One region of the Thauera sp. SDU_THAU2 genome, then DNA from elsewhere that is predicted to be linked to it. Evidence: predicted binding sites of a transcription regulator. Region 1 holds the regulator's gene; each other region holds the start of a gene.
The links. The regulator sigma-54, encoded in region 1, starts transcription at its own class of promoters, with help from an activator protein. The targets are predictions, from matches to a motif close to TGGCACGCTTNCTGCTNA.
Positions count from the first base shown of each region.

Region 1 (7,689 bases):
TCATCGACCCGGCCGGTGGCATGGGTGGCGCGCAGCGCGGTGTCGCAGGCCGCCGGCGCATTGTCCAGCGTGCGCCATTCCAGCGCGACTTCGTCGAGCGCGCGGGTATCGCCGGTCATCAGGCGGGCGGTCCAGGCCGTGCAGCGCATTTCGCGGTCGGGGTTCTGCAGGCCCGGGTAGAGCGCCGCGAAGCCTGTCCAGTCGCCGTCCGTCGCCAGGCGGCGCAGCCATTCGGCACGCAGGCGCTCGGCCAGCACGGTGCCGGCTTCCCGCTGCAGGAAGGCGTCGAGCTCCTGCGCCGGGGGAGGCAGTTCGGGGCGCGCCAGCACATTGACGAAGCGCCAGTAGCGGACGTAGGCATCCAGTACGTGCGGGCTGGACTCGGCGGCGAGCACGTCGAGCGTGTCGCGGTCCCCCTTGCGCACGGCCTCGTGAGCGGCGACGATGCGGTCGTCGCCGAAAGCCCGCGGCACCTGGGCCGGCGCCGCTGTCGGCAGCAACATCCCGGCCACGCAGAGCGCGGCCGCCATCAAGCCCGTTTTCATACTTCCCCTGCTCTCCATTGCAAGCAACCATACCACAGTGACGAAGCCTGTTTCCGGCCCCGCCGATGACATCGAGAAACGCCGCAGATTCCTGCGGCAGCAGGCAATCCAGGCGCGCGAGGCGCTGGACGAGGCGCAGCGGGCACGGCTCACCGTGCGCCTGGCAGGCCATCTCGGCGGCGTGATCGACGAACTGGCGCCGCGTACGCTGGCTTTCTGCTGGCCTTTCCGTGCCGAGCCCGATCTCAGGGACTGGGTCCGGGACTGGCTGGCGGGCGATGCGCAGCGCGTGGCGGCCTTGCCGGTGGTCGTCGCGGCCGGGACGGCGATGCATTTCCGCCGCTGGACGCCGGGGGCCGGGATGGTGCTCGACCGCCATGGCATCCCGCATCCGGCGACGCCGGAAGAGGTGGCGCCCGAAGTCGTGCTCGTGCCGCTGAACGCCTTCGATGCGGCCGGCTACCGCCTGGGCTACGGCGGCGGCTACTTCGACCGCACGCTGGCGGGGATGGACGTGATTGCCGTCGGCGCCGGCTTCGAGCTGGGCCGGGTGCCGAGCGTGCTGCCGCAGCCGCATGACCGGCCGATGGACTGGATCGTCACGGAGGCTGGGGCAGCCCGTGCTGGCGCGGTGCATACCGGGGCGGCCCATGCCGGTTCGGCCTGCGACGGCGCGGAGCGCGCCGTCCGCTGAGACGCGTGCAGTACGCCGCCGGGAACCCGGCGGAAGGGCTCAGGCCGCGAGGAACAGCCGATAGGCGGGGTTGTGTGTCTCGGCCACGTACTCGTAGCCGAGCCGCTGCAGGAAGTCCTCGAAGGCTTGCGTGTCCTCGGGTGGAACCTGCATGCCGATCAGCACGCGGCCGTAGTCCGAACCGTGGTTGCGGTAGTGGAACAGCGAGATGTTCCAGTCCGAATGCAGCTTGGAGAGGAAATTCATCAGCGCGCCCGGCCGTTCGGGGAAGACGAAGCGGTAGAGCACCTCGTTCTCGGCCTGCGGCGAGCGGCCGCCGACCATGTAGCGGCCATGGGTCTTCGCGAGTTCGTCGTCGGTCAGGTCGATCGCCGGCAGTTCGTGGCGTTCGAGCATGTCCACCAGGCGGCCGACTTCGTTGCGGTTATGCACGGTGACGCCAACGAAGATGTGGGCCTGCTCGGGGTCGGCGTAGCGATAGTTGAACTCGGTGATGTTGCGGTTGCCCAGCAGGCTGATGAACTTGCGGAAGGCGCCCGGCCGCTCCGGAATCGTCACCGCCAGCACGGCTTCGCGCTGTTCGCCGAGCTCGGCGCGTTCGGCGACGAAGCGCAGGCGGTCGAAGTTCATGTTGGCACCGGAGGCGACGGCGACCAGGTTCTTGTCGCGCAGCTTGTGGCGCTTGGCATATTCCTTGGCGCCGGCGATGGCGAGCGCACCCGAGGGTTCGAGGATCGAGCGGGTGTCCTCGAAGACGTCCTTGATCGCGGCGCAGATGGCGTCGTTGTCGACGACGATCATCTCGTCCACGTACTGCTGGCACAGGCGGAAGGTCTCGGCGCCGACCTGCTTGACTGCGGTGCCGTCGGCGAACAGGCCGACCTGCTCCAGCGCCACGCGCTTGCCGGTGGCGAGCGACTGCGTCATCGCGTCGGCGTCGACGGTCTCGACGCCGATGATCTTCGTCTCCGGCCGCACCCGCTTGACGTAGGCCGCCACGCCGGCGAGCAGCCCGCCGCCGCCGACCGCACAGAAGATGGCATGGATGGGCTTGGCATGGGCGCGCAGGATCTCCATGCCGATCGTGCCCTGGCCGGCGATGACGTCCGGGTCGTCGTAGGGGTGGACGAAAGTCAGCTTCTCGCTCTTTTCCAGTTCCTGCGCATGGGCGTAGGCGTCGGAATAGGATTCGCCGGCGAGCACGACTTCGCCGCCGCGCGCCTTGACCGCGTCGATCTTGATCTGGGGTGTGGTGCTGGGCATCACGATGACGGCGCGCGTGCCGAGTTTGGCGGCCGACAGCGCGACGCCCTGGGCGTGGTTGCCGGCCGAGGCGCAGATCACGCCGCGCTTCAGGGCCTGCGGCGACAGCCGCGCCATCTTGTTGTAGGCGCCGCGGATCTTGAAGCTGAACACCGGCTGCATGTCCTCGCGCTTGAGATGGATGCGGTTGTGCACGCGCGCGGACAGGTTGGTGGCGAGGTCGAGCGGCGTCTCGACGGCGACGTCGTAGACGTGGGCGTTGAGAATGCGCTCGAGGTAATCCGTGGGGGTGCTCATCGAAGGCTCGCGGGGCAGCAAAGCCGTCGAGGGTAGCAGCCGATGCGGCACTGCGGCAATAGCACCGCTGGCGGGCTGCTTGCCGGCGGGGGCGTGCTTACGCCGCGCCGTCGCCGTCGGCGGCGCTCATCGCCTGCATCTGGCGGTCGATGAACTCCTGCATCGCGTCGATGCCGCGCAGCTGCAGGATGGTCGAGCGCACGGCGGCTTCGAGCAGCACTGCGAGGTTGCGGCCCGCGGCGACGGGCAGCACCACGCGGGTGACCTTGACGCCGAGGATGTCCTTCACTTCCTGCTGCACCGGCAGCCGGCTCGGGTCGCCGTCGCCGGGCTGGCGGCGTTCGAGGTGGCAGACCAGGCGCAGGCGCATCTTCCGGCGGCAGGCGGTCTCGCCGAAGATGGTGCGGATGTTGAGGATGCCGAGGCCGCGGACTTCGATGAAATCCTGCAGCATCGGCGGGCAGCGGCCTTCCAGCACGGTCGGGGCGATGCGCGCGAACTCGACGACGTCGTCGGCGACCAGGCCGTGGCCGCGCGAGATCAGTTCGAGCGCGAGCTCGGACTTGCCGGCGCCGGAGTCGCCGGTGATCAGTACGCCGACGCCGAGCACGTCCATGAAAACGCCGTGCAGCGAGGCTTTCTCGGCCAGTTCGCGCGACAGGTAGAGCCGCAGCTGGTCGATGACGCTGGCCGATGGCTGGGGTGTGGTGAATAGCGCGACGTCGTGCGCTTCGCAGACGCCGCGGATGATGTTCGATACCGTGCAGCCGTCGGCGACGATGATCGCCGGCGGCTGGCTGGACAGGATCTCGTTGAGGTGGTGGGTGACCTTGTCGGTGGTCTGGCGCTGGGCCCAGGCCAGTTCGGCGGCGCCGACGATCTGCAGGCGGGTGGGGTGGATCAGGTTCAGGTGGCCGACGAGGTCGGCCGGCCAGATCCGCTCCTCGGCCACGGCCAGCACGGCATCCAGCCGTCCGCTGACATGGCTGAGCTGAAGGAGCTCCCGTTCAGCCTCGAACAGCCGCGCGACGCTGGTCTGCCTCATTCATCGGCGCCCCAGTTCCCGAACAGCTTGTGGATGTGCGCGGCGTCGGGCGCATCGAGCAGGGCTTCGCGGAACTCGCGGTCGCTGAACATCTGCGCCAGTTCGGACAGCAGCTGCAGGTGGGTCTCGTTGGCCTGCTCGGGCACGAGCAGCACGAACAGCAGATTGACCGGTTTGCCGTCGGGCGAGTCGAACTGCACCGGTGCCGCCAGGCGGAGGAAGGCGCCTGCCGCGTCCTTGAGGCCCTTGATGCGGCCGTGGGGAATCGCGATACCCTGGCCGAGGCCGGTGGAACCGAGCCGTTCGCGGGCGAACAGGCTGTCGAACACCAGGCTCTGGGCGATGCCCTGGTTGTTCTCGAACAGCAGGCCCGCTTGTTCGAAGACGCGCTTCTTGCTGCTGGCGTCCAGATCGACCACCACGTTCGACAGTGGCAGGAGTTGAGATATCAGGCTCATTCGCTATGGAGCTTGCGCAGCGCCGTTACCGCTGGCGCCACGCTGGGCGACGGGGTTGGACCGGGGTGCGTTGAAGCCGCGTCTTGAAAACGCGCGCATTATAACCACACCCCGGACATAAAACCGCAATGGGCGATCAGGCCTCGGGCGGCGCCTGGTGCTTCAGGGCTTCGTGGTTGTGGTCGGTCATTTTCTGCTTGTACTTCTGGACCTGGCGGTCGAGCTTGTCGGCCATCGCGTCGATGGCGGCGTACAGGTCGGTATCCTCGCTTTCGACGAAGATGTCCTTGCCGCGCACGTGCAGCGTGACTTCGGCCTTCTGTTGCAGCTTCTCGACGGAGAGGATCACCGCCACGCTGGTGACGTTGTCGAAGTGGCGGATGACGCGGTCGAGCTTGGCGCCGACGTAGTCGCGAATGGCCGGCGTGACTTCGACGTGGCGCCCGGTGATGTTGAGATTCATGCTAACTCCTGTTGTTGTCAGATCGATTTGCGCAAACTGACCGGCGGGATATTGAGTGATTCGCGGTATTTCGCGATGGTGCGACGTGCGACCACGATACCCTGCTGGCCCAGAACTTCTGCAATTCGTGCGTCGGACAGGGGCTTCTTCCTGTCCTCTGCGTCCACCAGCTGGCGGATCAGTGCGCGGATTGCCGTTGAGGAAGCTGCTCCGCCGGTGTCGGTGGAAACGTGGCTGCCGAAGAAATACTTGAGTTCGAAGACGCCACGCGGTGTCGCCATGTACTTCTGCGTCGTGACGCGCGATACGGTGGATTCGTGCAGTTCGAGCTGGTCTGCGATCTCCCGGAGGGTCAGTGGCCTCATCGCCACATCACCATGATCGAAGAACTGTCTTTGCTGGTCAACGATGGCCTGGGACACGCGCAGGATGGTGTCGAAGCGCTGCTGCACGTTCTTGATCAGCCAGCGCGCTTCCTGCAGTTGGCCGGTGAGCCCGCCGCCCTGTCCCCTGTTCTGCTGCAGCAGGCTGGCGTACAGACGATTGACGCGCAGGCGCGGCATCGCTTCCTGGTTCAGGCTGACGGTCCAGCGGCCGCGGACCTTGCGCACGATGACGTCGGGCAGCACGTAGCGCGTCTCGGAAGCCGAGTGGCGCAGGCCGGGGTGCGGGTCCAGGCTGCAGATCAGGGCGTGCGCGGCGCGCAGTTCGTCGTCGTTGCAGCCGGTCAGCTTCTTCAGGCGGACGAAGTTGCGTTCGGCCAGCAGTTCGAGGTGCGCATCGACGATCTCGAGCGCCAGCATCTGGATCGAGCTTTCGGGCATCGCGCGCAACTGCAGCGCCAGGCATTCCTGCGGCGTGCGGGCGCCGATGCCTGCCGGATCGAGGTGCTGCACGTGGCGCAGTGCGATCGACAGGTCGTCGAGGTCGATCTCGAGCTCGGCCGGTAGCAGTTCGAGCAGCTCTTCGAGCGGCTGGTACAGGTAGCCGTCGTCGTCGAGCGCTTCGATGATGAAGCGCACCAGCGCACGGTCGAGATCGTTCAGCGGCGACAGCGCGACCTGCTGGTCGAGGTGTTCGCGCAGCGACAGCTCGGCGGCCTGGATTTCCTGGAAGTCGACGTCGTCGTCATCGTCGCGCTTGGCCGACGCGCCGGTGCCGACGTTCGACCAGTCGATGCCTTCTTCGCCGCCTTCGCGCTCGGCTGCGCCACCGGCGTCGCCGTCGCCGCCCGCGTCGGTGTCGGCTTCGCGCTGCTGTTCGCGCTCGCGCTCGGCCGGCGAGGTGCTGGTCGAGGGCTCGAGCCTGGGCGGTGGTTCGTCGAACTCCTCGCGCTCCAGCATCGGGTTCTCGAGCAGGAAGCGTTCGATCTCCTGGTTCAGCTCGATCGTCGACAACTGCAGCAGCTTGATCGACTGTTGCAGTTGCGGCGTCAGCGTGAGGTGCTGGGAGAGCTTGAGCTGGAGACTGGGTTTCATCCTGGACTAGAGGCGGAAATGTTCGCCGAGGTAGACCTGGCGGACTTTTTCGTTGGCGATGATCTCGCCCGGCTGGCCGCTTGCGAGCACGCGGCCTTCGCTGATGATGTAGGCGCGGTCGCAGATGCCGAGCGTCTCGCGGACGTTGTGATCGGTGATCAGCACGCCGATGCCGCGTTCCTTGAGGAAGCGGATGATCTTCTGGATGTCGATCACCGCGATCGGATCGACACCGGCGAAAGGCTCGTCGAGCAGGATCAGGCGCGGGTCGGTGGCCAGTGCGCGGGCGATCTCGCAGCGGCGGCGTTCGCCGCCCGACAGCGAGATGGCGGTGTTGTCGCGCAGATGGCCGATGCTGAGCTCTTCGAGCAGCTCCTGCAGGCGCTCGTCCACCTGGCGGTTCTCCAGCCCCTGAAGCTCCAGCACGGCGCGGATGTTCTCGGCCACCGTGAGCTTGCGGAACACGCTCATTTCCTGCGGCAGGTAGGACAGGCCCAGCCGCGCCCGGGCGTGGATCGGCAGGTGGGTCAGGTCCTTGCCGTCGAGGCCGATCTGGCCGCCGTCGGCGCGCACCAGGCCGACGATCATGTAGAAGCAGGTGGTCTTGCCCGCGCCGTTGGGGCCGAGCAGGCCGACGACCTCGCCCGAGCCGACTTCGAAGCCGACGTCATGTACAACGGTGCGTGCCTTGTAGCGCTTTTGCAGGCCAGCGACCTTAAGCAGACTCATCGTAGGGCTCTTTCAGCAGCTTGCGGATCAGGTCGGGTGCGAAGCCGCGGGTTTGCAGGAAGCGCGCCTGCCGCGCCCATTCGCGGGCATCGGCGGGCGGCGTGGTGAAGCGGCTGCGCAGCACGCTGCGCGCACGCTCTGATTCCGATTCTGCACATTCGCTGGCGATTGCCTCGTCGACCAGGTCACGGTCGAGGCCACGCCGGGCCATTTCGCTGCGCAGGCGGCCGGCGCCGAAGCGCGCCGCCTTGCTGCGCACGAAAGCCTGGGCGAAGCGCTCGTCGGACTGCAGGCCGAGCTCGCCCATGCGTTCGATCACCGCCCGGATCTCGTCCTCGTCGCCGTGGGCCGCGAGCTTCTTCGCCAGTTCGGCGCGAGAGTGGTCGCGGCGGGCGAGGTGGCGCAGGGCGCGTTCGCGCAGGCTCGGTTCGGCCATGGCAGCCGCTGGCGTCCCGATCAGGCCTCGTCCGCCGCGACGGCCGGGGCTGCGCCGCCCGACGGCATCTCGGGCAGGCTGACGGCGGCACGGACCTTGTTCTCGATCTCGCGCGCCAGCGCCGGGTTGTTGCGCAGGAACTCGCGCGAGTTGTCCTTGCCCTGGCCGATCTTGTCGCCGTTGTAGGAATACCAGGCGCCGGACTTGTCGACGATCTTGTGCACCACGCCGAGGTCGATGATCTCGCCTTCGCGCGAAATGCCTTCGCCGTACAGGATGTC
Region 1 covers NZ_JBBWUN010000003.1:3,664,227-3,671,915, reverse strand. Annotated here, with positions in the region: gene AAFL97_RS18935 (lytic transglycosylase domain-containing protein) at 1-545, opposite strand, end outside; gene AAFL97_RS18930 (5-formyltetrahydrofolate cyclo-ligase) at 583-1,239, shown strand; gene ilvA (threonine ammonia-lyase, biosynthetic) at 1,279-2,799, opposite strand; gene hprK (HPr(Ser) kinase/phosphatase) at 2,897-3,844, opposite strand; gene ptsN (PTS IIA-like nitrogen regulatory protein PtsN) at 3,841-4,302, opposite strand; gene hpf (ribosome hibernation-promoting factor, HPF/YfiA family) at 4,439-4,765, opposite strand; gene AAFL97_RS18905 (RNA polymerase factor sigma-54) at 4,783-6,243, opposite strand; gene lptB (LPS export ABC transporter ATP-binding protein) at 6,250-6,972, opposite strand; gene recX (recombination regulator RecX) at 6,959-7,408, opposite strand; gene recA (recombinase RecA) at 7,429-7,689, opposite strand, start outside.

Region 2 (7,689 bases), 800 kb from region 1:
CAGCGCAGCGGCGTCCAGATGGCGGGCATTGATGCCTTCGAGCGTGACGCAGCGCGGCTCGGCCGCCAGGCGCGGGTGAAGCTGGCCGTGGCCCACTTCGACGCCGACCACCTTCGCCGCACCGGCCTGCAGCAGGCAGTCGGTGAAGCCGCCGGTCGACTGGCCGACGTCGAGGCAGATTGCGCCATGCACGTCGAGTCCGCTGTGCGCCAGCGCGCCTTCGAGCTTCAGCGCGCCGCGCGAGACGAAGCGGTCGCTGTCGTCCGCTGCCACCGTCAATTGGGCATCGGGCGGCAGTACCTGCGCCGGCTTGGCCAGCGGCTGGCCTTCATGGCTGACGAGGCCTGCCTCGATCAGTGCCCGCGCGGCGGTGCGCGAAGGCGCAAGCCCTCGCGCCACCAGCAACTGGTCGGCACGCAGCATGCCGTGGCGCTCGGCCGGCGTCCTGGCTTCCGCCGGCTGGCGCGGCCGTCCCTGGCGGGCATGGAAGGAGTTCATGCTCATGCGGACGGCCCCACGATGTGCTCAGTAGCGGTAGTGCTCGGGCTTGTACGGCCCTGCCACCGGCACGCCGATGTAGTCGGCCTGGGCCTGGCTCAGCACGGTCAGCCTGGCGCCGATCTTCTTCAGATGCAGGCGGGCGACCATTTCGTCGAGCTGCTTGGGCAGCACATAGACGCCGACCGGGTACTCGGCGGTCTTGGCGAACAGCTCGATCTGCGCCAGCGTCTGGTTGGCGAAGGAGTTGCTCATGACGAAGCTGGGGTGGCCGGTGGCGCAGCCCAGGTTCACCAGGCGGCCTTCGGCCAGCAGGATGATGCGCTTGCCGTCGGGGAAGATGATGTGGTCGACCTGCGGCTTGATGTTCTCCCACTGGTACTGGCGCAGGCTGGCGACTTCGATCTCGGAGTCGAAGTGGCCGATGTTGCAGACGATGGCGTTGTTCTTCATCGCCTTCATGTGATCGTGGGTGATCACGCCGACGTTGCCGGTGGTGGTGACGAAGATGTCGCCGAGCGCGGCGGCTTCTTCCATGGTGACGACGCGGAAGCCTTCCATCGCCGCCTGCAGCGCGCAGATCGGGTCGATCTCGGTGACCCACACGGTGGCGCCGAGGCCGCGCAGCGACTGGGCGCAGCCCTTGCCGACGTCGCCGTAGCCCAGCACCACGCCGATCTTGCCGGCGATCATCACGTCGGTGGCGCGCTTGATGCCGTCGACCAGCGATTCGCGGCAGCCGTACAGGTTGTCGAACTTGGACTTGGTGACCGAATCATTGACGTTGATCGCCGGGAACTTCAACTCGCCGCGGGCGTGCATCTGGTACAGGCGGTGCACGCCGGTGGTGGTTTCCTCGGTGACGCCCTTGATCTGCGCCAGGCGGGTGGAATACCAGCTCGGATCGGTCTTCAGCTTTTCCTTGATGCTGGCGAACAGCACTTCGGCTTCTTCGCTGTCCGGCTTGTCGAGCACCGACAGATCCTGCTCGGCGCGCGCGCCCAGGTGCAGCAGCAGCGTGGCATCGCCGCCGTCGTCGAGGATCATGTTCGAGTAGCCGCCGTCGGCCCATTCGAAGATGCGGTGGGTGTAGTTCCAGTAGTCCTCGAGCGATTCGCCCTTGACCGCGAACACCGGCACGCCCGAGGCGGCGATGGCGGCGGCGGCATGGTCCTGGGTCGAGAAGATGTTGCACGAGGCCCAGCGCACTTCGGCGCCGAGCGCGGTCAGCGTCTCGATCAGCACCGCGGTCTGGATCGTCATGTGCAGCGAGCCGGTGATGCGCGCGCCCTTCAGCGGCTGGCTGGCGGCGTAGTCCTCGCGGATCGCCATCAGGCCGGGCATTTCGGTTTCGGCGATGCGGATTTCCTTGCGGCCCCAGTCGGCAAGCGACAGGTCGGCGACGACGAAATCCTTGAAATCAGCCACAGCGTTCATGTGATGCTCCGTGCTATGGCCGGGAGGGAAGGGGCATGGCGTGCGGCTCACCCGGCATCCCGAACCCGGCAGGGTTATGGGGAGAAACGCCTTCGGACGACACACGAAGGTGTTTCGGGCGAGCGCCGTTCAAACCGCCGCGGCAGCGAGCCGCGGGTTTCCGAGCCTGGGGGCCTGGGCTGGACGGCCCGGCGCCTCGCAGCGCTCCTCGGAACAAGGACAACATTATACGGCGACTGGCGGGGGAGTGCGCGCCTGGTGTCTCGGGCAAGGCGAGCGAGATGATCCGCCAGCGCCCGCCCATTGACGAAGACCGGTTCGCACATCGAGGTGGATGCCCTGGCGTTCTCGTCCGGAGGCTCGGCGATCGCCGGATTGGCGCCGGATTCTGCGCGGTGTGCAAGGGCGCAGCCATGCCGCGCCTACAGATTCTGCCCGGTCTGCCGATATCGCCCATCAGAATTTCCTAATTTCATCATTCTTGAGCCTCCGCTCCAGTGGCATCGGATCGCCATTGGCGGAGGCATGAGAGGAGACACATGGCACTGAAGACACTTTCCGTCCGGTCGCAGCTGGTACTGCTGGCGGCGGCAACCTGTGGCTTGCTGCTGTTCGCCCTGGGCGCCGCGCTGTGGCAGATGCAGGCAGGGGGCGCGCGGCTGTCCGGCTTCATCGATACCGAGCTGGCGGTCGAGCGCGACGTCATGCGCGCGTATGCGAACGGGCTCCAGATGGGGCAGGCGCTGCGCAACATCGTGCTCGATCCCGCCAACCCGAAGGCCTATGAGAACTTCGACGGCGCGAGGAAGCAGTTCGACGAGGCCTTCGGCCGTGTCGTGCAGCACGCCCGGGTGCTCGATGGCGGCGCCGGAGCCGCGGCGGAGATGCAGAAGATCGCCCAGCGCTGGGCGCCCTTGCAGGCGCAGGTGATCGAAAGCGTGCGCGCCGGCGATTCGCAAGGCGCGCGCGAGCTGCTGGTGCGCAGCGAGACGCCGGTCTGGCGCGAGATCCGCGCCGGGCTGCTGAAGCAGATCGCGCACCTCGAGCAATTGACGGCCGGCATGCGGGTCGAATCGGTCCAGGCGCTGGAGCGCAGCCGGATGGTCGTGGCGGCGCTGGGCGGGGCAGCGTTACTGGTGTGTGTTCTGGCGTCGGTGCTGGTGACTCGCAGCCTGCTCGGCCGCCTGGGTGGGGAGCCGGTCTATGCGGCGCAGGTCGCCCGTCGCATTGCCGATGGCGACTTGCAGCAGCCGGTCGCGGTGGAAGGCCGCAGCGCGCAGAGCGTGCTCGCAGCGATGCGGGAGATGCAGGCCGGACTAGAAACCACCATATGCAACATCCGCGCCGATGCCGTGCGCCTCGTGCGTGCCACGGCGCTGCTGCGCGACAACGAAGAGAAAGTCGCCACGGCGTCGCTGGCCCAGACCGATGCGGCGCAGTCGATCGCTGCCGCGGTCGAACAGCTCAGCACCAGCATTGCCGTGGTTGCGGAGCATGCCGGGGATGCGGGTCGCTTGAGCGGAGATTCCGAGCGGCAGGTGCGGGACGGCGTCGCGATCATCAACGGGGCCGTGACGGTGATCGGCCAGGTTGCCCAGCGCATGAGCGACTCTGCGGCGGTGGTGGCGGATCTCGGCGTCAGCGCCGAGAGCATCTCCAACATCGCGCAGGTCATCGAGGGGATCGCCGAGCAGACCAATCTGCTGGCGTTGAACGCCGCGATCGAAGCGGCGCGGGCGGGCGAACAGGGGCGGGGTTTTGCCGTGGTTGCGGATGAGGTGCGCAAGCTCGCCGAACGGACGCAGCAGTCGACACACGAAATCAATTCCATGATCGAGCGTGTTCAGGCCAGTGCGCGCCAGGCCGTCCAGACGATGGAGGAAGGGTGCAAGCTGGCGGGCGAGGGGGCCGAGAGCGCCGAACGGGCGTGGGTCGCCGTGGCGGCGATCGAAGGCGGTGCCGTTCGCGTGCGCGAGGCCGTCGGCTCGATCGATGTGGCGCTGGGGGAGCAGCGTCAGGTCAGTACGAACATCGCCGGCAGTGTCGAGCAGATCGCCCGCATGAGCGAGGCCAATCACGGCGCCACCCGGGATTCGCTGGATCGCGCGGAAGAGTTGGCCGCATTGGCCGGTGCGCTCGAACGGACGGTGGGGCGTTTTCGCGTGCAGGCCTGAAGTCGCGAGGCCGGCGTCCGAACCGGGTTCAGGCCTGCGGCGTGCGTCCATTGTGGCGCACCACCGATACGATCAGCGTGATGACGGTCAGCGGTATCACGTAGCCGAGCATGACGCCGGAGAAGGCCGGCAGCGCGGTGGGCTGCTGGGCTGACAGCACCAGCCAGGCGGTGTAGGCGGCGTAGTAGGCAAGGAACACGCCGCCTTCCCAGCGTGCGATCTCGCGTCCGGTCATCAGGATCGGCAGGCAGGCGAAAGCCACCGCGAGCATCACCCACAGGTCGAAGTTGCGTGCCGCTTCCGGTACCGGCAAGCCGCCCGATGCCACCAGGCCGGAGGCACCGATGACCGCGAAGATGTTGAAAACGTTGCTGCCCACCACGTTGCCCACCGCGATGTCGCGCTGGCCGCGCAGCGCGGCGACCACCGAGGTTGCCATCTCCGGCATCGACGTGCCGACCGCGACGATGGTCAGGCCGATCACCAGGTCGCTCACGCCGAAGGCCTTGGCCAGTGCCACCGCGCTCTCCACCAGCCAGTCGGCGCCGAGGACCAGCAGCCCCAGGCCGACGGCGATGAGCGCGATCTGCACGCTCCAGTGGCGGTCCCAGTTCGATGAGGGGATCTCGCCGGCGAATTCGTCTTCCGCTGCCGCTGATGCGCTGCGCGACTGGCGGATCAGGAACACCGTGTAGGCTACGACCAGCGCGAACAGCACACCGCCTTCGACGCGGCTGATGCCGCCGTCCAGTGCCATCACCAGCAGCAGCAGGGAGGCGCCGATCATGATGGGGATTTCCTGGCGGATGATCTGTTCGGCGACCATCAAGGGGGTGATGAGCGCCGATATGCCAAGGATGAGCAGGACGTTGGCGATGTTGCTGCCGACCACGTTGCCGATGGCCAGATCGGGTGAACCGGAGAGCGTGGCGCCCATCGACACTGCCAGTTCCGGCGCGCTGGTGCCGAAAGCGACCACGGTGAGGCCGACGACCAGCGGCGAGATGCCCACCGACACTGCCAGCCGCGAAGCGCCGCGCACCAGGAGGTCGGCGCCGACGACGAGGATGACGAGACCGAGAGCGAGCAGAAGGAGGTGGTCGAGCATGGGCAACTGCGGGACTAGGATGGCGAGGTGGGCTGGGCGCAAGAATAACAACGGCCACCCGTGCGGGGCGGCCGTTGCTTGTAATTGCTTACACCCTTACAGCCCGGCGTCGGCCTTCAGCGCGGCGGCCTTGTCGGTCTGCTCCCAGCCGAACTCCGGCTCGTCGCGGCCGAAGTGGCCATAGGCGGCGGTGCGGGAGTAGATCGGGCGCAGCAGGTCGAGCGTCTGGATGATCGCTTTCGGCCGCAGGTCGAAGTGTTTGCCGACCAGTTCGACGATCTTCTCGTCGGCAATTTTGCCGGTGCCGAAGGTGTTGACCATCAGCGACACCGGGCGGGCGACGCCGATGGCGTAGGCGACCTGCACTTCGCAGCGCTCGGCGAGGCCGGCGGCGACGATGTTCTTCGCCACGTAGCGGCCGGCATAGGCGCCCGAGCGGTCGACCTTGGAGGGATCCTTGCCCGAGAACGCGCCGCCGCCGTGGCGCGCAGCGCCGCCGTAGGTGTCGACGATGATCTTGCGCCCGGTCAGGCCGCAGTCGCCGTGCGGGCCGCCGACGACGAAGCGGCCGGTGGGGTTGACCAGGTAGCGTACGTTGCCCTGGAGCAGCTCCTTGGGCAGCACCGGCTTGATGATGAGCTCGACCACCGCCTCGTGGATCTGCGACTGGCTGACGTCGGGGTCGTGCTGGGTCGACACCACCACGGTGTCGATCGCCACCGGCTTGCCGTCGACGTACTTCACCGTGATCTGGCTCTTGGCATCCGGCCGCAGCCAGGGCAGGCGGCCGTCCTTGCGCACTTCGGCCTGGCGCTGCATGACGCGGTGCGCGTAATAGATCGGCAGCGGCATCAGGCTGGGGGTTTCGGTGGTGGCGTAGCCGAACATGATGCCCTGGTCGCCGGCGCCCTGGTCGAGCGGGTCGTCGTTGGCGTTATCCACGCCCTGGGCGATGTCGGGCGACTGGCGGTTGATCGCCGCCAGCACCGCGCAGCTCTTGTAGTCGAAGCCGATGTCGGAGTTGTCGTAGCCGATGCGGCGGATGACTTCCTGCGCGATCTCGCGGTAGTTGGGGTGGGCGGAAGTGGTGATTTCGCCCGAGATCACCACCAGGCCGGTCGACACCAGGGTTTCGCAGGCGACGCGCGCCTTCGGGTCTTCGGCCAGGATGGCGTCGAGCACGCCGTCGGACACCTGGTCCGCCACCTTGTCCGGATGGCCTTCGGAAACAGACTCGGAAGTAAACAGAAATTCAGCCATGTCGTACTGCTCCACAAACAAAAAATCCCCGATCAGCCAATGACTTGCGTCTGCGGCCAGCTCCGGGGATTTTGTCGGGCAGCCGACGCTTTAGCAGTATTTCCGCAAGGTCGACCTGTTTCGGGCCCGTTTGCCCGGTCGTTGCGCCCGCCCTGCAAGTTGTCGATTTAACTCGGCGGTGAGCCGCGATTATAGACCGGGATCGCCGGGTATGTAAGCATTCGGCCCTGCGTGCGGCGTGACCGCATGCACACGCCTGGGCGCGAAGCCTTCGCGCCTGCTCCTTCTTCCCTGTTTCCGGACCCGATTCCGACGTGCTGGTCGATCTTTCGTTTCGTCTTCTGTCGCGCCTGCCGCTGTCCTGGCTGCACCGCCTGGGCGGCTGGGCCGGCTGGCTGGTCTATCGCACCTCGCCGTCCTATGCGCGGCGCTTGCGTGCCAACCTGTTCAATGCGCTCGGCCGCGAGGACGAGGCGGTGCTGCGCGCCGCGGTCGCCGAAGCCGGCCGCCAGGCGATGGAATTGCCGTGGATCTGGCTGCGCCCGGCCGAGGAAGTCGTCGCCAGTGCGGTGCGCACCGAAGGCTGGGAACTGGTCGAGCAGGCACGCGCGGACGGCGCCGGCATCCTGTTCATCACGCCGCACCTGGGCTGCTTCGAGATCACCGCGCAGTGCATCGCGGCGAAGATTCCGATCACCGTGCTCTATCGTCCGCCGCGCAAGTCCGCCTTGCAGCCGTTGATGGAGGCGGGCCGGGCACGCGGCCAGATGCGCACCGCGCCGGCCGACCTGTCGGGCGTGCGCAAGCTGGTGAAGACGCTGCGCAGCCACGAGGCGGTCGGCATGCTGCCCGACCAGGTGCCGGGCGAAGGCGAAGGGGTGTGGGCGCCCTTCTTCGGCAAGCCGGCGTGGACGATGACGCTGGCGGCGCGGCTGGCGGCGGTGAAGGGGGTGCGCGTGATCTATACCTGGGCCGAACGTCTGCCGCACGGTCAAGGCTACCTGTTCCGCCTGCAGGCACCGACCGAGGCGCTGACCGGCGACCCGGATACGGATGCGGCGATCATCAACCGCGAAGTCGAGCGCATCATCCTGCAGTGCCCGCAGCAGTACCTGTGGGGCTACAACCGCTACAAGCAGCCGCGGGGCGGCGAGGGGGAAGCATGAGCCGCCTCGCCATCGGCCTGTTCTGGCTGCTGCACTGGCTGCCGCT
Region 2 covers NZ_JBBWUN010000003.1:4,467,413-4,475,101, forward strand. Annotated here, with positions in the region: gene AAFL97_RS22605 (TlyA family RNA methyltransferase) at 1-504, opposite strand, end outside; gene ahcY (adenosylhomocysteinase) at 526-1,935, opposite strand; S-adenosyl-L-homocysteine riboswitch at 2,049-2,151, opposite strand; gene AAFL97_RS22615 (methyl-accepting chemotaxis protein) at 2,475-4,109, shown strand; gene AAFL97_RS22620 (calcium/sodium antiporter) at 4,138-5,217, opposite strand; gene metK (methionine adenosyltransferase) at 5,314-6,477, opposite strand; gene AAFL97_RS22630 (lysophospholipid acyltransferase family protein) at 6,792-7,643, shown strand; gene AAFL97_RS22635 (lysophospholipid acyltransferase family protein) at 7,640-7,689, shown strand, end outside.
Region 2: the regulator sigma-54 is predicted to act here: its motif matches at 6,568-6,585, upstream of metK (methionine adenosyltransferase).

Region 3 (7,689 bases), 120 kb from region 1:
GCGTAGGCCGAGAAGCCCTTGCCGCCATACTCCCTGGGAATGATCATCCCGAGGAAGCCCTTGTCCTTGATGTGCTGCCACACTTCGAGCGGCATGTCCTGCCGCTGGGTGCAATCCCAGTCATTGGTCAGGCGGCACAGTTCCTCGACTTCGTTGTCGAGGAAGGCCTGCTCCTCCTCGCTCAGCCTGGGCCAGGGATAGCCGTCCAGCTTGCGCCAGTCCGGGTTGCCCTTGAAAAGCTCGCCCTCCCACCACACCGTGCCGGCTTCGAGCGCATCCTTCTCGGTCTGCGACATCGTCGGCAGGGCATTGCGGAAAGCCTTGAAGATTGGCGCCGTCACCCGCTGGCGGCGCAGCGAATCGACCAGGAAGACGCTCATCGCCCCCGCATAGAGCGCCAGCACCAGGAAGGTCAGCAGCGCCGGCCAGTCGCCCGCCCAGCCCAATGCCGCGATCCACACCAGCCCCGCCAGCAGCCAGGCAAAAAGTGGCGCTCGCCCGTAGGCGAGCGCACCTGCCAAGGGAGGGAGGCAAACCAGTAGCAACCAGACCATCACATTCTCCTCATGCCGGGCGCCGCCCCGGCCGTTCTCGAGTCAATCGCCGTCAATCCGTTGCCGCCGCGCCGAAATCCGGCAGCGGCGCGCGCAGGCCGCCGAGCAGGAAGCTCATCAGCCGCGGCAGCATCCGCGACGGCGGCTCCTTCTCGCAGGGCAGGCCCGCCATCGCATACACGCTTTCGATACCCGCGATCGCAAACGACATCGCCCCCATCATGTAGTGGAAGCGCCACATGATCTCGTCGCGCGGCACCCCCGGCAGCGCGCGGAAGAGCGCCCCCAGGAAGCGGTCCATCACCTCGGCGTATTCCTCGGCGAGGAACTGGCGCACGAAGGCGTTGGGTTCGTTGTAGGTGCGGCTGAGCAGGCGCATGAAGGTGTTGCCGCCATGCTCGGTGTCCGCGGCCAGTTCCAGCGCCGTGCCGAAGAAGGCCTCGACGATGCGGCTGGGCTTGATCGCCTCGCCGCCGGCTTCCGCCTCCAGACGATCGAGCGCCGCCAGCCGGGTTTCGTTCAATGCCGTCAGGCGGCGGCGGAACACGGCCTGGATCAGCGCGTCCTTGCTGCCGAAGTGGTAATTCACCGCAGCCAGGTTGGCATTCGCCGCACCGGTGATCATGCGCATCGACGTGCCTTCGAAACCGTGCTCCATGAACAGCCGTTCGGCGGCATCGAGGATGCGATCGCGCGTTTCGGACTGCGGCAGGCGTGGCTCGACGGGCATCGGTACTCTCAATTCAAACGTTTGTTTGAATCATACGTTCAATTTATTTCCTGTCAAGCATGATCGATCAAAAGACTTGCGGTTTGACTCGCCACGGCCCCGGCAACAGAATCGCGCGCTTGCCGTCCGCCGCTTGCCGCCCATCCCGACGAAATCATGAGACGCTCCTCCGCCACCGCCCTGCCCGGCCCCGAACCCACCGAGCGCCACGACTGGCAGACGCTGAAAAGCCTGCTTCCCTTCATCTGGGCCTACAAGGGCAGGGTGATCTTCGCGCTCGGCTGTCTGCTGGCGGCCAAGGGCGCCAACGTGACGGTGCCGATCGTCTTCAAGCACCTGATCGACGACCTGAGCATCACGCGCGAACAGGCCTTCATCGTCGTACCCGCTTCGCTGCTGCTCGCCTATGGCGTGTTCCGCTTCTCGACCTCGCTGTTCACCGAACTGCGCGAGATCGTCTTCGCCCGTGTCACCCAGCAGGCGGTACGCGAGATTTCGCTGCGGGTGTTCCGCCACCTGCACGCGCTGTCGCTGCGCTTCCACCTGGAGCGCCAGACCGGCGGCCTGACGCGCGACATCGAGCGCGGCACCCGCTCGATCGGCTCGCTGATCAGCTACACGCTGTATTCGATCCTGCCGACGCTGATCGAGATCGGCCTGGTCATCGGCATCCTGCTGGTGCAGTACGACCCGGTGTTCGCGCTGATCACGCTGGCGGCGCTGGTGGCCTACATCGCCTTCACGGTCAAGGTCACCAACTGGCGCACGGTGCTGCGCCGGCGCACCAACGAACTCGACTCCGCCGCCAACGCGCGCGCGATCGACAGCCTGATCAACTTCGAGACGGTCAAGTACTTCAACAACGAGGAATTCGAGGCGCGCCGCTACGACGAACAGCTCGGCAAGTGGATGCAGGCCCAGATCACCAACCAGTATTCGCTGTCCGGCCTCAACATCGGCCAGGCGGTAATCGTCGCGGTCGCCGTCACGGCGATGATGTGGCAGGCCGCAATCCGGGTGGCCAGCGGCGAGATGACGATCGGCGACATCGTGCTGGTCAACGCCTTCCTGATCCAGCTGTACGCGCCGCTGAACTTCCTCGGCGTGATCTACCGCGAGATCCGCCAGTCGCTGACCGACATCGAGCGCATGTTCGGGCTGATGAACCAGCACCGCGAGATCGCCGACGCACCGGACGCGCTCAGCCTGCCCGCCGGCCCGGCCAGCGTGCGCTTCGATGGCGTCGGCTTCGCCTACGATGCCAAGCGGCCGATCCTGTTCGACCTCGGCTTCGACATTCCCGCCGGCAGCACGGTCGCAGTCGTCGGCCATTCGGGCTCGGGCAAATCGACCCTGGCGCGCCTGCTGTACCGCTTCTACGACGTGCAGCAGGGCGCGATCCGGATCAATGGCCACGACATCCGCCAGCTGTCGCAGGACAGCCTGCGCGCGGCGATCGGCATCGTGCCGCAGGATACGGTGCTGTTCAACGACACCTTGTTCTACAACATCCAGTACGGCCGCCCGAGCGCGAGCCGGGAGGAAGTCGAAGCCGCCGCGCGCGCTGCCCAATTGGAGAACTTCATCCGCCAGTTGCCGGACGGCTACGAAACCCGTGTCGGCGAGCGCGGCCTGAAACTGTCGGGCGGCGAGAAGCAGCGCGTCGCGATCGCCCGCGCACTGCTGAAGAACCCCGCGATCCTGATCTTCGACGAGGCCACCTCGGCACTGGACTCCCGGACCGAGAAAGCCATCCAGGCCCAGATCGAACGCGCCGCCGAAGGCCGCACCGCGCTCGTCATCGCCCACCGGCTATCGACGATCATGGATGCGGACGAGATCATCGTGCTCGACGGCGGCCGCATCGTCGAACGCGGACGGCACGGCGCGCTGCTGGCAAGCGGCGGCGCCTACGCGCAGATGTGGCTGCTGCAGCAGGAAGAGGCCGCCACGGACGCCCTGCCCGGCTGAGAGAAGCCCCCACGCTCCACCGCTGCGCGGGTCGCAGGAGGGCCAGCTTTGCCCAGCCGGCCCGTTTCGCAGGCGCGGAGCCATGCTCCGCGAACGCCCTGCTCCCCCCGAAGGGGCACTTGTTGCGTTGGGGCGGCCCGGCGAAAAAAAACGGCGCCTTTCGGCGCCGCCACAGCTGGCAAAAGATCCGCCCGGGCTTCAGGCCGTATTCTTCCGGCGGCGCATGCCGACCATGCCGAGCAGGGCGATGCCGGCCAACGCCAGCGAACCGGGCTCGGGCACGTTGCCGCTGCTGGGGGGCTTGATCGTACCGCCGACGCTGGCGAGCTTCAGATAGTCGTATCTCCCGCAAACCCTGTTGCCGCCACTGCCGGAGCACTGATCGAAGCCGACCGCAGAGCCATTTCTGAAGTCTCCCGAATTCACCCCGGAGCCGGCCGCATAGCCGCCCACGCCGATCAGCCAGAAGCTCGAATAAACATTCTCGAACGCCCCCGAGGTCGTGCCCAGATCCTTGGTGGCGGTGCCGATGTTCGCGTAGTTGCCGATCAGCGTCCAGCCGCGGCTGGTGAGATTGGCAAACGTGCCGCCATCGAGGGCCTGGGTCGCCGTCAGCGAGCCGGCGCCGGTAAACGCCATGACGAAGATGTCGGAATCGGTGGCGGTGAAGCCCGCCCTGACGCTTTCCAGCCGAACTGCGTCGTCGAAGCTCAGCAGCGCGACCTCGAATCCAGCCTGGTTGTCGAGCGCATGCTGATTGCCCGAGGTCTCCCCGCCGACGCCGATGCCATTGCCCGCCCAGTACCCGACCGAGGTCTTGTAGATGTCCGAGCCGTTGTTGCTCGCCTTCCAGCCGGTCACCTGGGGCTCGTTGGCAGCGGAATTGGTCAGATTCCAGTTGGTCGCGGCCATCGCGGAAAGCGAAGCGGCACACAGCGCGACGGCAAGAGTGGACTTCAAAATTGTCGTTTTCATGGCTATTCCTTCAATTAACCTGTTTTTTAAATTTTTAGCAAAAAACAGGCCAGCCTCTTGCACACCAGATTTATCAATTAGTTACATATTTCAGCTGGGCGGCTCGCAGCCTGTGCGTCAATTTTTTCGACACTATCCGGGCTGATCGAGCAGCTTCCTGGCCTCTTCTGCCCAGGGGGCGGACGGAGACGCGCCCAGCGCGAACTGCAGCTCGGCCCGGGCTTCCTGCGCCCGCCCCAGCTTTGCCAGCACATAGCCGAGATGCCAGCGGATCTCGGGGTCTTCCGGCGCGCGCAGGCGGGCATCGCGCAAGTGGCGCATGGCTTCGTCGAAGCGGCCGGCACGCGCCAGCGACCAGCCGAGGGTGTCGACGATGCCGACGTTTCCCGGCTCCAGGGCCAGGGCCTGTTCCGCCAGACGCACCGGGTCGCCGTCACCCAGCATCAGCAGCACGTTTGCAAGGTTGTTGAGAACGTTTGCCCCGGCCCGGTCCTCGGCGACCAGGCGCTCGTACTCCTCCCGCGCAGCCTTCCAGTTGCCGTCGCGCATCCAGAGTTCGGCCAGCATTTCCCGCACCCGCGCGTCCTCGCCCCGCTCCTCCTCCAGCCAGCGCCTCAGCACCGGCATGGCCGATTTCGGCTCGCCTTGCAGTACCGCAAGGCTGGCGCGGCGCTGGAGCAGATCGAACGAAGGCTGAAGTTCGAAGGCATCGCGGTACAGCTGCGCCGCTTCGGCGAAGTGCTTGCGGCGCACGGCGAGGTCTCCCGCCAGGCGCAGGCCGCTGGCACTGGCCGGGTGGGCCCGGCGCAGCGCCGCCACCAGGTCGTCGATCGTCGCCGGCTCCACGCCCGGATCGGCGAGGGCCGCTTCCGTCTCCAGCACCATCGCGGCCTCATCCCCGGGCCTGCCCTGCAGCGCCTTCTGCGCGGCATAAGCCGCACCCGACGGGTTGCCCGCCCGAAGCTGGAGATAACCGATGCCCACCAGCCGCGATACGTTGTACTCGGCAAGCACGGTCATTTCACGCAAGGTCTGCTGGGCAGCCTTGTTGTCGCCGACGTCGATCTGCGCTTCGGCCAGCGTGGCCAGCACCGACAGGTCGGAACCCCACTGCGGCGCCAGGGCCTTCGCCGCGTCGAGGGCGCCCGCCTTGTCGCCGGCCGCCGCCCTGGCCTTGACTAGTGCCACACCGAAGCGCGGGTCCCTGGGGCGCTCGGCCACGGCCTTCTCGAACCAGCGAATCGCCTCGCCGATATTGCCGGCCCCCTGCTCGAGCATGCCCGACTCATACATGGCGACGATGTCGTTGCGGTTCTGCTTCAGCATCGCGGCATAGGTGCGGCGCGCCTCGTCGAGACGCCCTTCCGCAACGTCGAGACGCGCCATGTTCAGGCGCGCCGGCACGAAGCCCGCATCCTTCGCCAGTGCCGCCGCATAAGCCTTGCGCCCTTCGGCCGGATTTCCGCTGGCGACCTGGATGGCGCCCAGCAGATTCAAGGCCGCAGGATTGCCCGGCGCGGCTTCGGCGGCACGCTGGGCGACGGCCAGCGCGGCCTTGTCTTCGCCTTGTCGCATCAAGGTGTTCGCAAGCGCGTTGGCGACGACGAAGTCGCCCGGCGTCCTGTCGAACACGGCCTGCAGGCTTTCGATCGCAGCCGCGGTATCGCCACCGCCCAGGCGGCTGAATCCCAAGGCGGCCTGCGCCCCTGCGTCCCCGCTCTGCGCGGCCTTTTCGAGCAGTTCGCTCGCCTTGCCGTAGCGCCGCTGGGCGAGGTTGACGCGCCCCAGCAACTGCAGCGCCTGCGGGTCTTCCGGCTGCAGCCGGAGCACATGCTCGAGCATGCCGGTTGCCCGTGCGTAATCGTTCATGTCCAGATAGACCGAGGCCAGCAACTTGCGCGCGCCGATATTGTTCGGGTAGCGGGAAACCGTCGTTTCGAGATACTTCTTGGCCTTCTCGAGCTGCCGTCCAGCGTGATGCGCCAAGGCACCGACCATCAGCAACTGCTCGTGGCCGGCCACCCATTCCGCGGACAGGGTATCGACCAGGCCGCCCGCCTCCGCCAGATGGCGCGCCGCCTCCGCACGCTTGCCCTGCTTCTCGGCGAGCAGGGCAAGCAGGTAGGACGCGCGCGGCTCGACCGGCCCCGCCCCGATGGCTGCCAGTGCGGCCCGCGCGTCGTCATCGCGCCCCAGGTCGACGAGGATGCCGGCGCGTGCGACGGCGGCATCGATCAGACCAGGATCGAGGGCAAGCGCGCGCTCGTAGTCCATCAGCGCAGTCGCCAGCTCGCCGGTGGCATGCGCCACCGAAGCACGCGCATTGAACGCCATCGCGTATTCCGGGCCGCGCTCCACCGCCTGCTCCGCAAGCTGCCGGGCGCGAACCAGGTCTCCCCGCCCGATCAGCATCGGCACTTCCGCCGCGAGCGGCACGGGCGAAGCCGGATCGAGCGCACGCGCTTCGGCAAAGCTGCGCTCGGCCTCGGCACGCTGTCCCAGCGCGGCATGGGCCACGCCGCGCAAGCTCAGAACGTCAACACGGACGCCGGCCGGCAGGCCTTCCGCCGGAACCGATTGCAGCAACACCGCCGGCCGGCCCTGCAACAGGTAGATGCGCGCCATCGGCACCGCCACCTCGGCACGGCTCACGCCGAGCCGGAGCGCTTCACGGAATTCGACTTCCGCCGGACCGACATCGCCATCGCTGAGGTAGGCGCGCGCCAGCAGCAGGTGCGCGGCCAGCATGTTGCGGTCCTGCTGCAAGGCGTTCTTGAGCTGGATGATCGCCCCCGCCACATCCCGTGCCTCGAAACGCTTCAGCCCATCCTCGTAATAACGGCTGGCAGCCGCCGGGTCGGCCAGCGCAGGCACGGACAGGAGCAGCGAGACGGCACCGGTGGCGAGCATACGGGCCAGCAGTCGGGCAGGGCGTTTCATGGGCAAGGGTTCATCCGGTTCCGGGAGGGTGGAGCGAGTATATGGGGGGACATCGGAATGGCTCCGTGGAATTCGTCATTGTCGACGCAAACGACATCGATGACATATTCACCGCGTGCTCGACGCCACACCGGCGCACGCACCATCCCGTAGAATCGCGGGCAGGCCGGCAAGCCCCATCCCACCGGCTCCCATATATATTCAGGATTCGCCCAGGCCCGCAGCTCGAACATGCGCAGACCCCGCATCGCCCTCGTCGCCACCGGCGGCACCATCGCCGGCACCGCCGCCTCGGCAACCGACACCACCGGCTACACCGCCGGCCAGTTGGGCGCCGCCGAGCTGCTCGGCGCCGTGCCGCAGCTGTCCGCGCTGGCCGAAGTGCATGCCGAGCAATTGTTCAACATCGACAGCAAGGACATGGGCCCGACCCACTGGCTGCCGCTGCTGCGGCGCCTGCAGGCACTGGCCGACGACGGCGACATCGACGGCATCGTCGTCACCCACGGCACCGACACG
Region 3 covers NZ_JBBWUN010000003.1:3,543,809-3,551,497, forward strand. Annotated here, with positions in the region: gene AAFL97_RS18315 (acyl-CoA dehydrogenase) at 1-554, opposite strand, end outside; gene AAFL97_RS18320 (TetR/AcrR family transcriptional regulator) at 607-1,284, opposite strand; gene AAFL97_RS18325 (ABCB family ABC transporter ATP-binding protein/permease) at 1,441-3,255, shown strand; gene AAFL97_RS18330 (PEP-CTERM sorting domain-containing protein) at 3,454-4,230, opposite strand; gene prsT (XrtA/PEP-CTERM system TPR-repeat protein PrsT) at 4,363-7,170, opposite strand; gene AAFL97_RS18340 (asparaginase) at 7,402-7,689, shown strand, end outside.
Region 3: the regulator sigma-54 is predicted to act here: its motif matches at 4,265-4,282, upstream of AAFL97_RS18330 (PEP-CTERM sorting domain-containing protein).

Region 4 (7,689 bases), 2.3 Mb from region 1:
AGAACCGCGTCGAACAGCGTCTGGGCCACGGACATCACCCTGGCCGAGGCCTGGTAGGCCTGCTGGTAGCGGATCAGGTTGGCGGCTTCCTCGTCGAGGTTGACGCCCGAGATCGAATCCCGCGCATCGGTGGCTTGGTCCAGCAGCGCCTTCTGCGCCTTCTCGCCGACCTGCACCTCGCGGGTCTTGTTGCCCACCGCGGTCACCAGCTTCGCATACGTCGCCTGGAAGGTCGCGGTCGGCTCGCCGCTGCCATCGGCGAGCATCACCTTGGAAGTCTGCAAGGCGCCGAGCGCAACCGCGTTGCGGTTGTCGGCGACGCCGGCTTCGGTCGGGCTGAAGCCCACCCTCGTCGCTGCCGTCCATTCGCCCTTGGCGGTGAACTCGAAGGCGAAGTGTTCGAGCGCGTCATTGCCGCGCGTCGCATCGGCCGGGTTCGACAGCGCCCGGTAGCGCGCGCCGGCATTGTCCTGCGCCACCTCGTAGGTGGCCGGCGACACCCAGCTGTCGGTGGCCGGGTCGTAGCGCTGAACCAGGTAGCCGCCCATCTCCAGCTCGCCCGCGGCGTTCAGCACCAGTTCGCCGGCGGCGAAGTTCGGTACGCCGGCGGCATCGGTGCTGCTGCCGTCGATGTGCAGCGTCCTGACGCCGGTGACGAAGTCCGACACGCCGCGATCGCCCAGGCCGACCGTCAGCGCGGCGCTGACCGGATCACCGGCGGCGACCTTGCGCGGATCGGAAATGCTCACCGAAATGTCGCGCGCAGCGTAGCGCGTCGGCTGGATCAACAGCCCCTGGCCCGGGATGTCGGCGAGCGAGGGCACGGTGATCTGCACGCCATCCACGGTGAACATCGGTTCGCCGCTGAGCGGATGCGTGCCCTGGGTCCACGACACCGGATTGCCGCTCTGCGTCCTGATCTGCGGCGCGCCGGTTGTGTCGAGATACAGCACGTAGTCTTCGGCGCTCATCTTCGACTGGTCGACGATCTCGGCCGTGGCGCCGGGAATGGCCGGCATCATCGCCGGCGTCGGCAGCTTGAAGAAGCCCTGCCCCAGCGCGCCGTTCAGGTCGATGCCGAGCGCGTGCTGGTCGTTGAAGGCCTTGGCGATCCCGGCGGCGATCAGGCCCAGGTTGTTCTGCGCCATGTCCAGCGATTCGCGGCGGAAGGACAGCAGGCCGCCGAGCACGCCGCCTGTCAGAACACGCTCAGGCAGGATGTTGGGCACGCCGGCCGCGGACATCAGCGCCACCGCCTTGCGCTGCGGGTCGTTCGGGTCCTGCACCGCGCCGAGTTCGGTCACCGTGCCGCCGACCACGATGCCCTGCCCGGAGCCGACGAAGACGCTGATCGAGCCGTTGTCTTCCTCGACCGTCGACACTTTCACCAGCGTGTTCAGCTCGGCGATGAGCTGGTCGCGCTGGTCGTGCAGGTCGTTCGCCGCCACCGATGGGCCGCCGACCTGGGCCAGCATGATGCGCTGGTTCATGTCGGCGATCGCGCTGGAATACATGTTGATCTGCGCGACGGTCGATTCGATTTCACCCTCGACGCCCTGGCGGACTTCGGTCAGCCGCGCATCCAGAGCCTGGAAGCGCGACACCATCGCTTCGGCCGACGAAATCAGCGATTGCCGCGCGGCGACGCTGGTCGGATTCGAGGCGACTTCCTGCACGCCGGCAAAAAAGCCCTCGATCACCGGCGACAGCCCGGCGGTCGAATCGGCGAGCAGGTTGTTGATCTGGTTGATCTGCGCGTTGTAGGCGGCGTATTCGGCCACCCGCGTGCTGCTGGCGAGAATGCGGCCTTCGAGGAAGCGGTCGTAGGAACGGGTGACGTCGGCGATGCGCGTGCCCTGGCCGAAGAAGCCGGCGCCGGTATATTGCGGCGTGGCGTTGCTCTGGATCACCGTCTGGCGGTGATAGCCCGCAACCCCGGCATTGGTGACGTTATGGCCGGTCGTGAGCAACTGGGCCTGCGCGGCATTGAGGCCCGTCATTCCGATGTTCAGTAAGCCCGCCATGATGCCCTTCCTGATCTGCGATTGTCCTGTACCGGATCAGCAAGAAGGGTGCCAGCCCGAAACCGGCAATCCTGCGGCAGAATCAGCCGATGCCGGCCAACACGGTGCGCAGCGTCGTGCCGCCGATGATGCGGGTCAGCTTGTCGGCGTACTGCGGATCGGTGGCATAGCCGGCATCCTGCAGGCCGCGCGCGAAGCTGCCGGCGTCGGTCTGGCCGAGCACGCCGGCATAGCGCGGGCTGCGCGTCATCAGTTCGGCGTAGTCGCGGAAGGACTCCGCATAGGACGAATACGAGCGAAAGCGCGCTGCCTCGGTATAGGCGCGGCCATCGGCATATTCGGTGACGGCGCGATCGACGGTCCGGCCGCTCCAGCCCGAGCCGGCCTTGATGTTGAACAGGTTGCGGCTGGGACTGCCGTCGGCATGGCGCAGCTGTTTCTCGCCCCAGCCCGTTTCCAGCGCCGCCTGCGCCACCATGAAGGCCGGCGGGATGCCGGTGCGCTTGCTGGCTTCGACCGCATGCGGCCAGACCTCGGCGACGAAGCCCCGTACCTTGTCCGATACCGCGCCGCCGGCCTCGCGCACACGCTCGAGCGCTTCCTTGAAGCGGGCTTCGAGCACGACACTGCCGGCTGCGGGCGCGTCGTCGGCGGTGGCCGGAGCAGCGGCCCGGTCCGGCGCCGCGCGCCGCGCGGCGGCAGATCTTGCCGCTCCGCGGATGACACCGGCAAGGGACTCGCCATCCTTGCCGCCCTGCCCCGTTCGCGCGAGTGCCGCCAGCGCGTCCACGCCGCCGGCCGCAGCCGCGCCTTCATCCTTGCCGCCCAGTTGGCGGAACAGCGTGTCCGCCAGGCCGGTGCCGCGCCCCTGCGACAGGTTCAGCGCAAGCTGCTGGTCGAGCATGCTCTGGTACATGCGGGTCTGGTCGCTGTCGAGCAGGCTGTTCGACGGCGTGGCGTCGCGCATCGACTTCAGCAGCATCTGCATGAACAGCGCCTCGAACTGCTTCGAGGCCGCGCGCAGCGCCTCGTTCGACTGGCCCTCGCTGCGGGCGAGGCGCTTCAGTTCGCCCAGTGCATTCGGGTCGAGCGCGTTGAGCTGGACGCCGGCGTTCATCTCAGATCACTCGAGTTCGGCGCGCAGCGCGCCGGCGGCCTTCATCGCCTGCAGGATGCTGACCAGATCCATCGGCTTGGCGCCCAGCGCATTGAGCGCCTTGACCACGTCGGCGAGGTTGCCGCTGGCGCGCACGTTGTGGATGCTGCCGCCGTCCTGGCGAATGTCGACCTGACCCTGGTTCTGCGCCGCCACCGTCTCGCCGCGCGAGAACGGCGCCGGCTGGCTGACTTCGACTTCGCTATTGACGGTGACGGTGAGGTTGCCGTGCGACACCGCGACGTTCTGCAGCGTCACGCGCTGGTTCATGACCACCGAGCCGGTGCGCGAATTGACGATGACCTTGGCGATCTGCTCGCCCGGCGCCACCCGCAGGTTCTCGATCCGGCCGAGAAAGGCCACCCGGCGCGACACGTCCTGCGGCGCCGCGACCTGGATGCTGCGGCCGTCCAGCGCATAGGCCGAGCCCGGCGCGATCGCGTTGATCGCATCGACCACCTTGCCGGCGGTGTGGAAGTCGGCCTCGTTGAGCTCGACCATGACAAACTCGCCCTGGCCGACCGAGGCGGCCACGCTGCGCTCCACCGTGGCGCCGCCGGGAATCCGCCCCGCCGCCAGATGGTTGATGGTCTGGGCCGCACCGCCCGCCGCGCCGCCCGCGCCGCCGACGGCGAGATTGCCCTGGGCCACGGCATACACCTGGCCGTCCGCGCCCTTCAGCGGCGTCATCACCAGCGTGCCGCCGCGCAGGCTCTTGGCATTGCCGATCGACGACACGGTGACGTCGATCGCCTGGCCGGGCCGGGCGAAGGGCGGCAGGCTGGCCGTCACCATCACCGCGGCGACGTTCTTCAACTGCATGTTGGTGCCCTGCGGCACGGTGACGCCCATGTTGCCCAACATGTTGACGATGCTCTGCTTGGTGAAGGGCGTCTGCGTGGTCTGGTCGCCGCTGCCGTCGAGGCCGACCACCAGGCCGTAGCCGACGAGCTGGTTCTCGCGCACGCCGGCGATGGTGGCCAGGTCCTTGATGCGCTCGGGCGCGGCCTCGGCCGCCGATGCGAAGAAGATGCCGGCGGCCACGGCCACCACCAGTGCGCGCGTCAGCAGGGATTCGAAGGCGTTCATGTCTGGCCCCGGTCAGAAAGGCAGGATGGCGAGGAAGAAGCGCTGCAGCCAGCCCATGGTGTTGGACTGGTCGATGACGCCGGTGCCGCGATACTCGATGCGCGCATCGGCGACCTGGATCGACTGCACGGTATTGGTCGAAGTCACGGTGTTGGGGTCGATCACGCCGGAAAAGCGGATGAATTCGTTGCCCTGGTTGATGGCGAGCATCTTCTCGCCCGACACCAGCAGGTTGCCGTTCGGATAGACGTCGATGACCGTCACCGTGATCGTGCCGTTGAAGGCGTTGTTGGCACGGGCGGAGCCGGCGCCGTTGAAGCCGGAGTCGACGCCGGCCTCGACGTTCAGGCCATTGAGCCCGCCCAGCGGCAGGCGCGACGAGGCAGTGATGCCGCCCGTCATTTCGGAACTGCGCGTCGCGCTGGTGTTGGCGCTCTTGGTCGCGGTGTTGCGCTCGACCAGGTTGATCGTGATGATGTCGCCGACATGGCGCGCGCGCCTGTCCTCGAACAGCGGCCGCGCCAGCGCCGCCTGGTAGATGGCGCCGTTGGCGGGCGGCATGCCGGCATGGCCGTCCGGGCGCACGCTCATCGGCTGATGCACGGCGGTCGGCGGCACGGTTTCGATGGCGGCGCAGCCCGACAGCAGCGCCAGCACGGCAGCGAGCCAGAATGCGGACAGCGATCTCATGGCCGCGCGCTCACAGCTGGGTGAGCCGGCCCAGCATCTGGTCGGACGTGGAGATGGCGCGCGAATTCAGCTCGTAGGCGCGCTGGGTGATGATCATGCTGACCAGTTCCTCGGCGACGTTGACGTTCGAGGCTTCGACGTAGCGCTGGTTGATGACGCCGGCGCCGTTGGTGCCCGGCTCGGTCGGTGTCGCCTCGCCGCTGGAGCCGGTCTCGTAGAACAGGTTTTCGCCGGCGCTCTGCAAGCCGCCCGGGTTGATGAAGGTGGCGAGCTGGATCTGGCCGACCGGCTGCATCTCGACCTGGTTGGGCAGCCTGACGGTGACGGTGCCGTCCTTGCCGATCGAGATGTCCAGCGCATCGGCCGGAATCTGGATCGCGTCCAGCAGCGGATAGCCGCTGGGGGTGATGACGTTGCCCTGGTTGTCGAGCTGCAGCGCGCCGTCGCGGGTGTAGGCGGTGCTGCCGTCGGGCATCTCGATCTGCAGGAAGCCGTTGCCCTGGATCGCCAGGTCGAGCGAGCCGCCGGTCTGCTGCAGGCTGCCCTGGGTGAAGATGCGTTCGGTCGCCACCGGCCGCACGCCGGTGCCGATCTGCAGGCCGCTGGAGACCTGGGTCTGCTGCGTGGTCTGCGCACCCGGCTGGCGCATCGTCTGGTACAGCAGATCCTCGAACACCGCGCGCTGGCGCTTGAAGCCGTTGGTCGAGACGTTGGCCAGGTTGTTGGAGATCACGTCCAGCGAAGTCTGCTGGGCGTCGAGCCCGGTGCGGGCGGTCCACAGTGAGCGGATCATGATGAAGTCCTCGGTTCTGCGTTGCCGTGTCGGCAGTCCTTGCCGGCACGCGGCGGCGATTGCCGCTTTTGCCTGGGATCAGTCTAGGTCTTTGCCGGCCGTGGCCGTCCCGGGATAAACAACGCAAAAACCGTGCTAATCCGGTACCGGGCGCGGCGGCCCGATGACGGCGACCCCGGCCTCAGCGCGCCGCCAGCACCTGGGCGGCGGCGCGGTCGTTGGTTTCGGCCGTCTGCAGCATGCGCACCTGCATCTCGAACTGGCGGGCGAGCGAGATCATCTGCACCATCTGGTCGGCGACATTGACGTTGCTGCCTTCGAGGTAGCCGCCGGCCACCTGCACATTGCCGTCGGCCGGCGCGGGCACGCCGCTGGCCAGCCGGAACAGGCCGTCGTCGCCGCGCACCAGTTCGGCCTCGGGCGGATTCACCAGCTTGAGCTGGGCGACGATATTGACGATGTTGCCGTTGGGATCGATCGACGACACCGAGCCGTCGCGGCCGATGACGATCTCGGTATCGGGCGGCAGCGCGATCGGCCCGCCGCCGTCGCCGACCACCGGCAGCCCGTCGCGGGTCTGCAGGATGCCGGCCGGGCTCAGCGCCAGGCTGCCGTTGCGGGTATAGCCCTCGCTGCCGTCGGGCAAGCGCACGGACAGCCAGCCCTTGCCCTCCACCGCGACGTCGTAGGGCCGGCCGGTGTATTGGATCGGCCCCGGCGTGAAGTCGTTGGCGATGCTGGCGTCGACCGCGAACGAACGGCTGCGGAAGGCTTCGGTCTGGATTTCCACGCCGCGCAGCTTGTGCATCTGGGCGCGGAAGCCGGTGGACGAGGCGTTGGCGATGTTGTTCGACACCGCCGCCTGCTGGTTCATCGTGCCGGTGGCGCCGGTCATCGCGGTGTAGATCAGGCGATCCATGCTTTATTCTCCCCCGCCCTCGTCAGCGCAGGTTGACCAGCGTCTGCAGGATCTGGTCCTGCGTGCGGATCGACTGGGCGTTGGCCTGGTAGTTGCGCTGCTGGATGATCATCTGCACCAGCTCCTGGGTGAGATCGACGTTCGATTCCTCGATCTGGCTCGAGGTCACCATGCCGAGTGCGCCGGTGCCGGGCGCGCCGACCGCCGGCTGGCCCGAATCCCAGGACTCGGCCCACAGGTTGTTGCCCAGCGAAGTCAGCCCCTGCGGCGAGGCGAACTCGGCCAGCGCGAGCTTGCCGATGGCCCTGGACAGGCCGTTGGAGTAGGTGCCCAGCAGCACCCCTTCGGCACTGACCGACACCCCGCTCAGGCGTCCGGTGGTATAGCCGTCCTGGCGCGGCTGGGTGGTGACGCCGAAGGCGCTGTTCCATTGCGTGGACCGGGTCAGGTCGAGGTCGAAGCTCATGGCGTCGGCTCCGGTGCCGAGCTGGGCGCCGGTACGCTGCATGATGTTGGTGAACACGCCGTTCGCCGGGTTCGAGGTGTCGAGCACGCCCATCGTCGTGGAACCGGATCGTGCCCAGGTTGGTCAGCGGCGTTCCCAGCGACAGCGCCGGGTTCGCCGGGTCCGGTACGACGTCGCCGTCCAGCCGCGCATAGACTTCCCAGTCGTTGGTCGGCGAGCCGCCGGCGGACTGGCGCACGAAGAACAGGCTCATCATGTGCTCGTTGCCCAGGCTGTCGAACACCTTCATCGAAGTCGTGTTGTTGTAGCTGTCGACCGGGATATTGACCGCGTTCAGGAAGTTGCCGATGTCGACCGGCGGCATCGCGTCGCGCGGGTTCAGCGAATTCGAATCCAGGTTGACACCCAGCGACGCCTGGTTCGTCTCCCGCGGGCTGATGTAGCTCGTGTCGATGTACAGCGGCGACGGCTCTCCGGCGAAAACCGGCGGGGATACGGTGGCATCGAGCACGCCGAAGCCGGTCAGCTTGTCGCGGCCGGCATTGATCACGT
Region 4 covers NZ_JBBWUN010000003.1:1,359,802-1,367,490, reverse strand. Annotated here, with positions in the region: gene flgK (flagellar hook-associated protein FlgK) at 1-2,024, opposite strand, end outside; gene flgJ (flagellar assembly peptidoglycan hydrolase FlgJ) at 2,107-3,141, opposite strand; gene AAFL97_RS07630 (flagellar basal body P-ring protein FlgI) at 3,148-4,269, opposite strand; gene AAFL97_RS07625 (flagellar basal body L-ring protein FlgH) at 4,282-4,959, opposite strand; gene flgG (flagellar basal-body rod protein FlgG) at 4,970-5,752, opposite strand; gene flgF (flagellar basal-body rod protein FlgF) at 5,934-6,671, opposite strand; gene AAFL97_RS07610 (flagellar hook-basal body complex protein) at 6,694-7,224, opposite strand; partial or broken gene AAFL97_RS24600 (flagellar hook-basal body complex protein) at 7,259-7,689, opposite strand, start outside.
Region 4: the regulator sigma-54 is predicted to act here: its motif matches at 5,873-5,890, upstream of flgG (flagellar basal-body rod protein FlgG).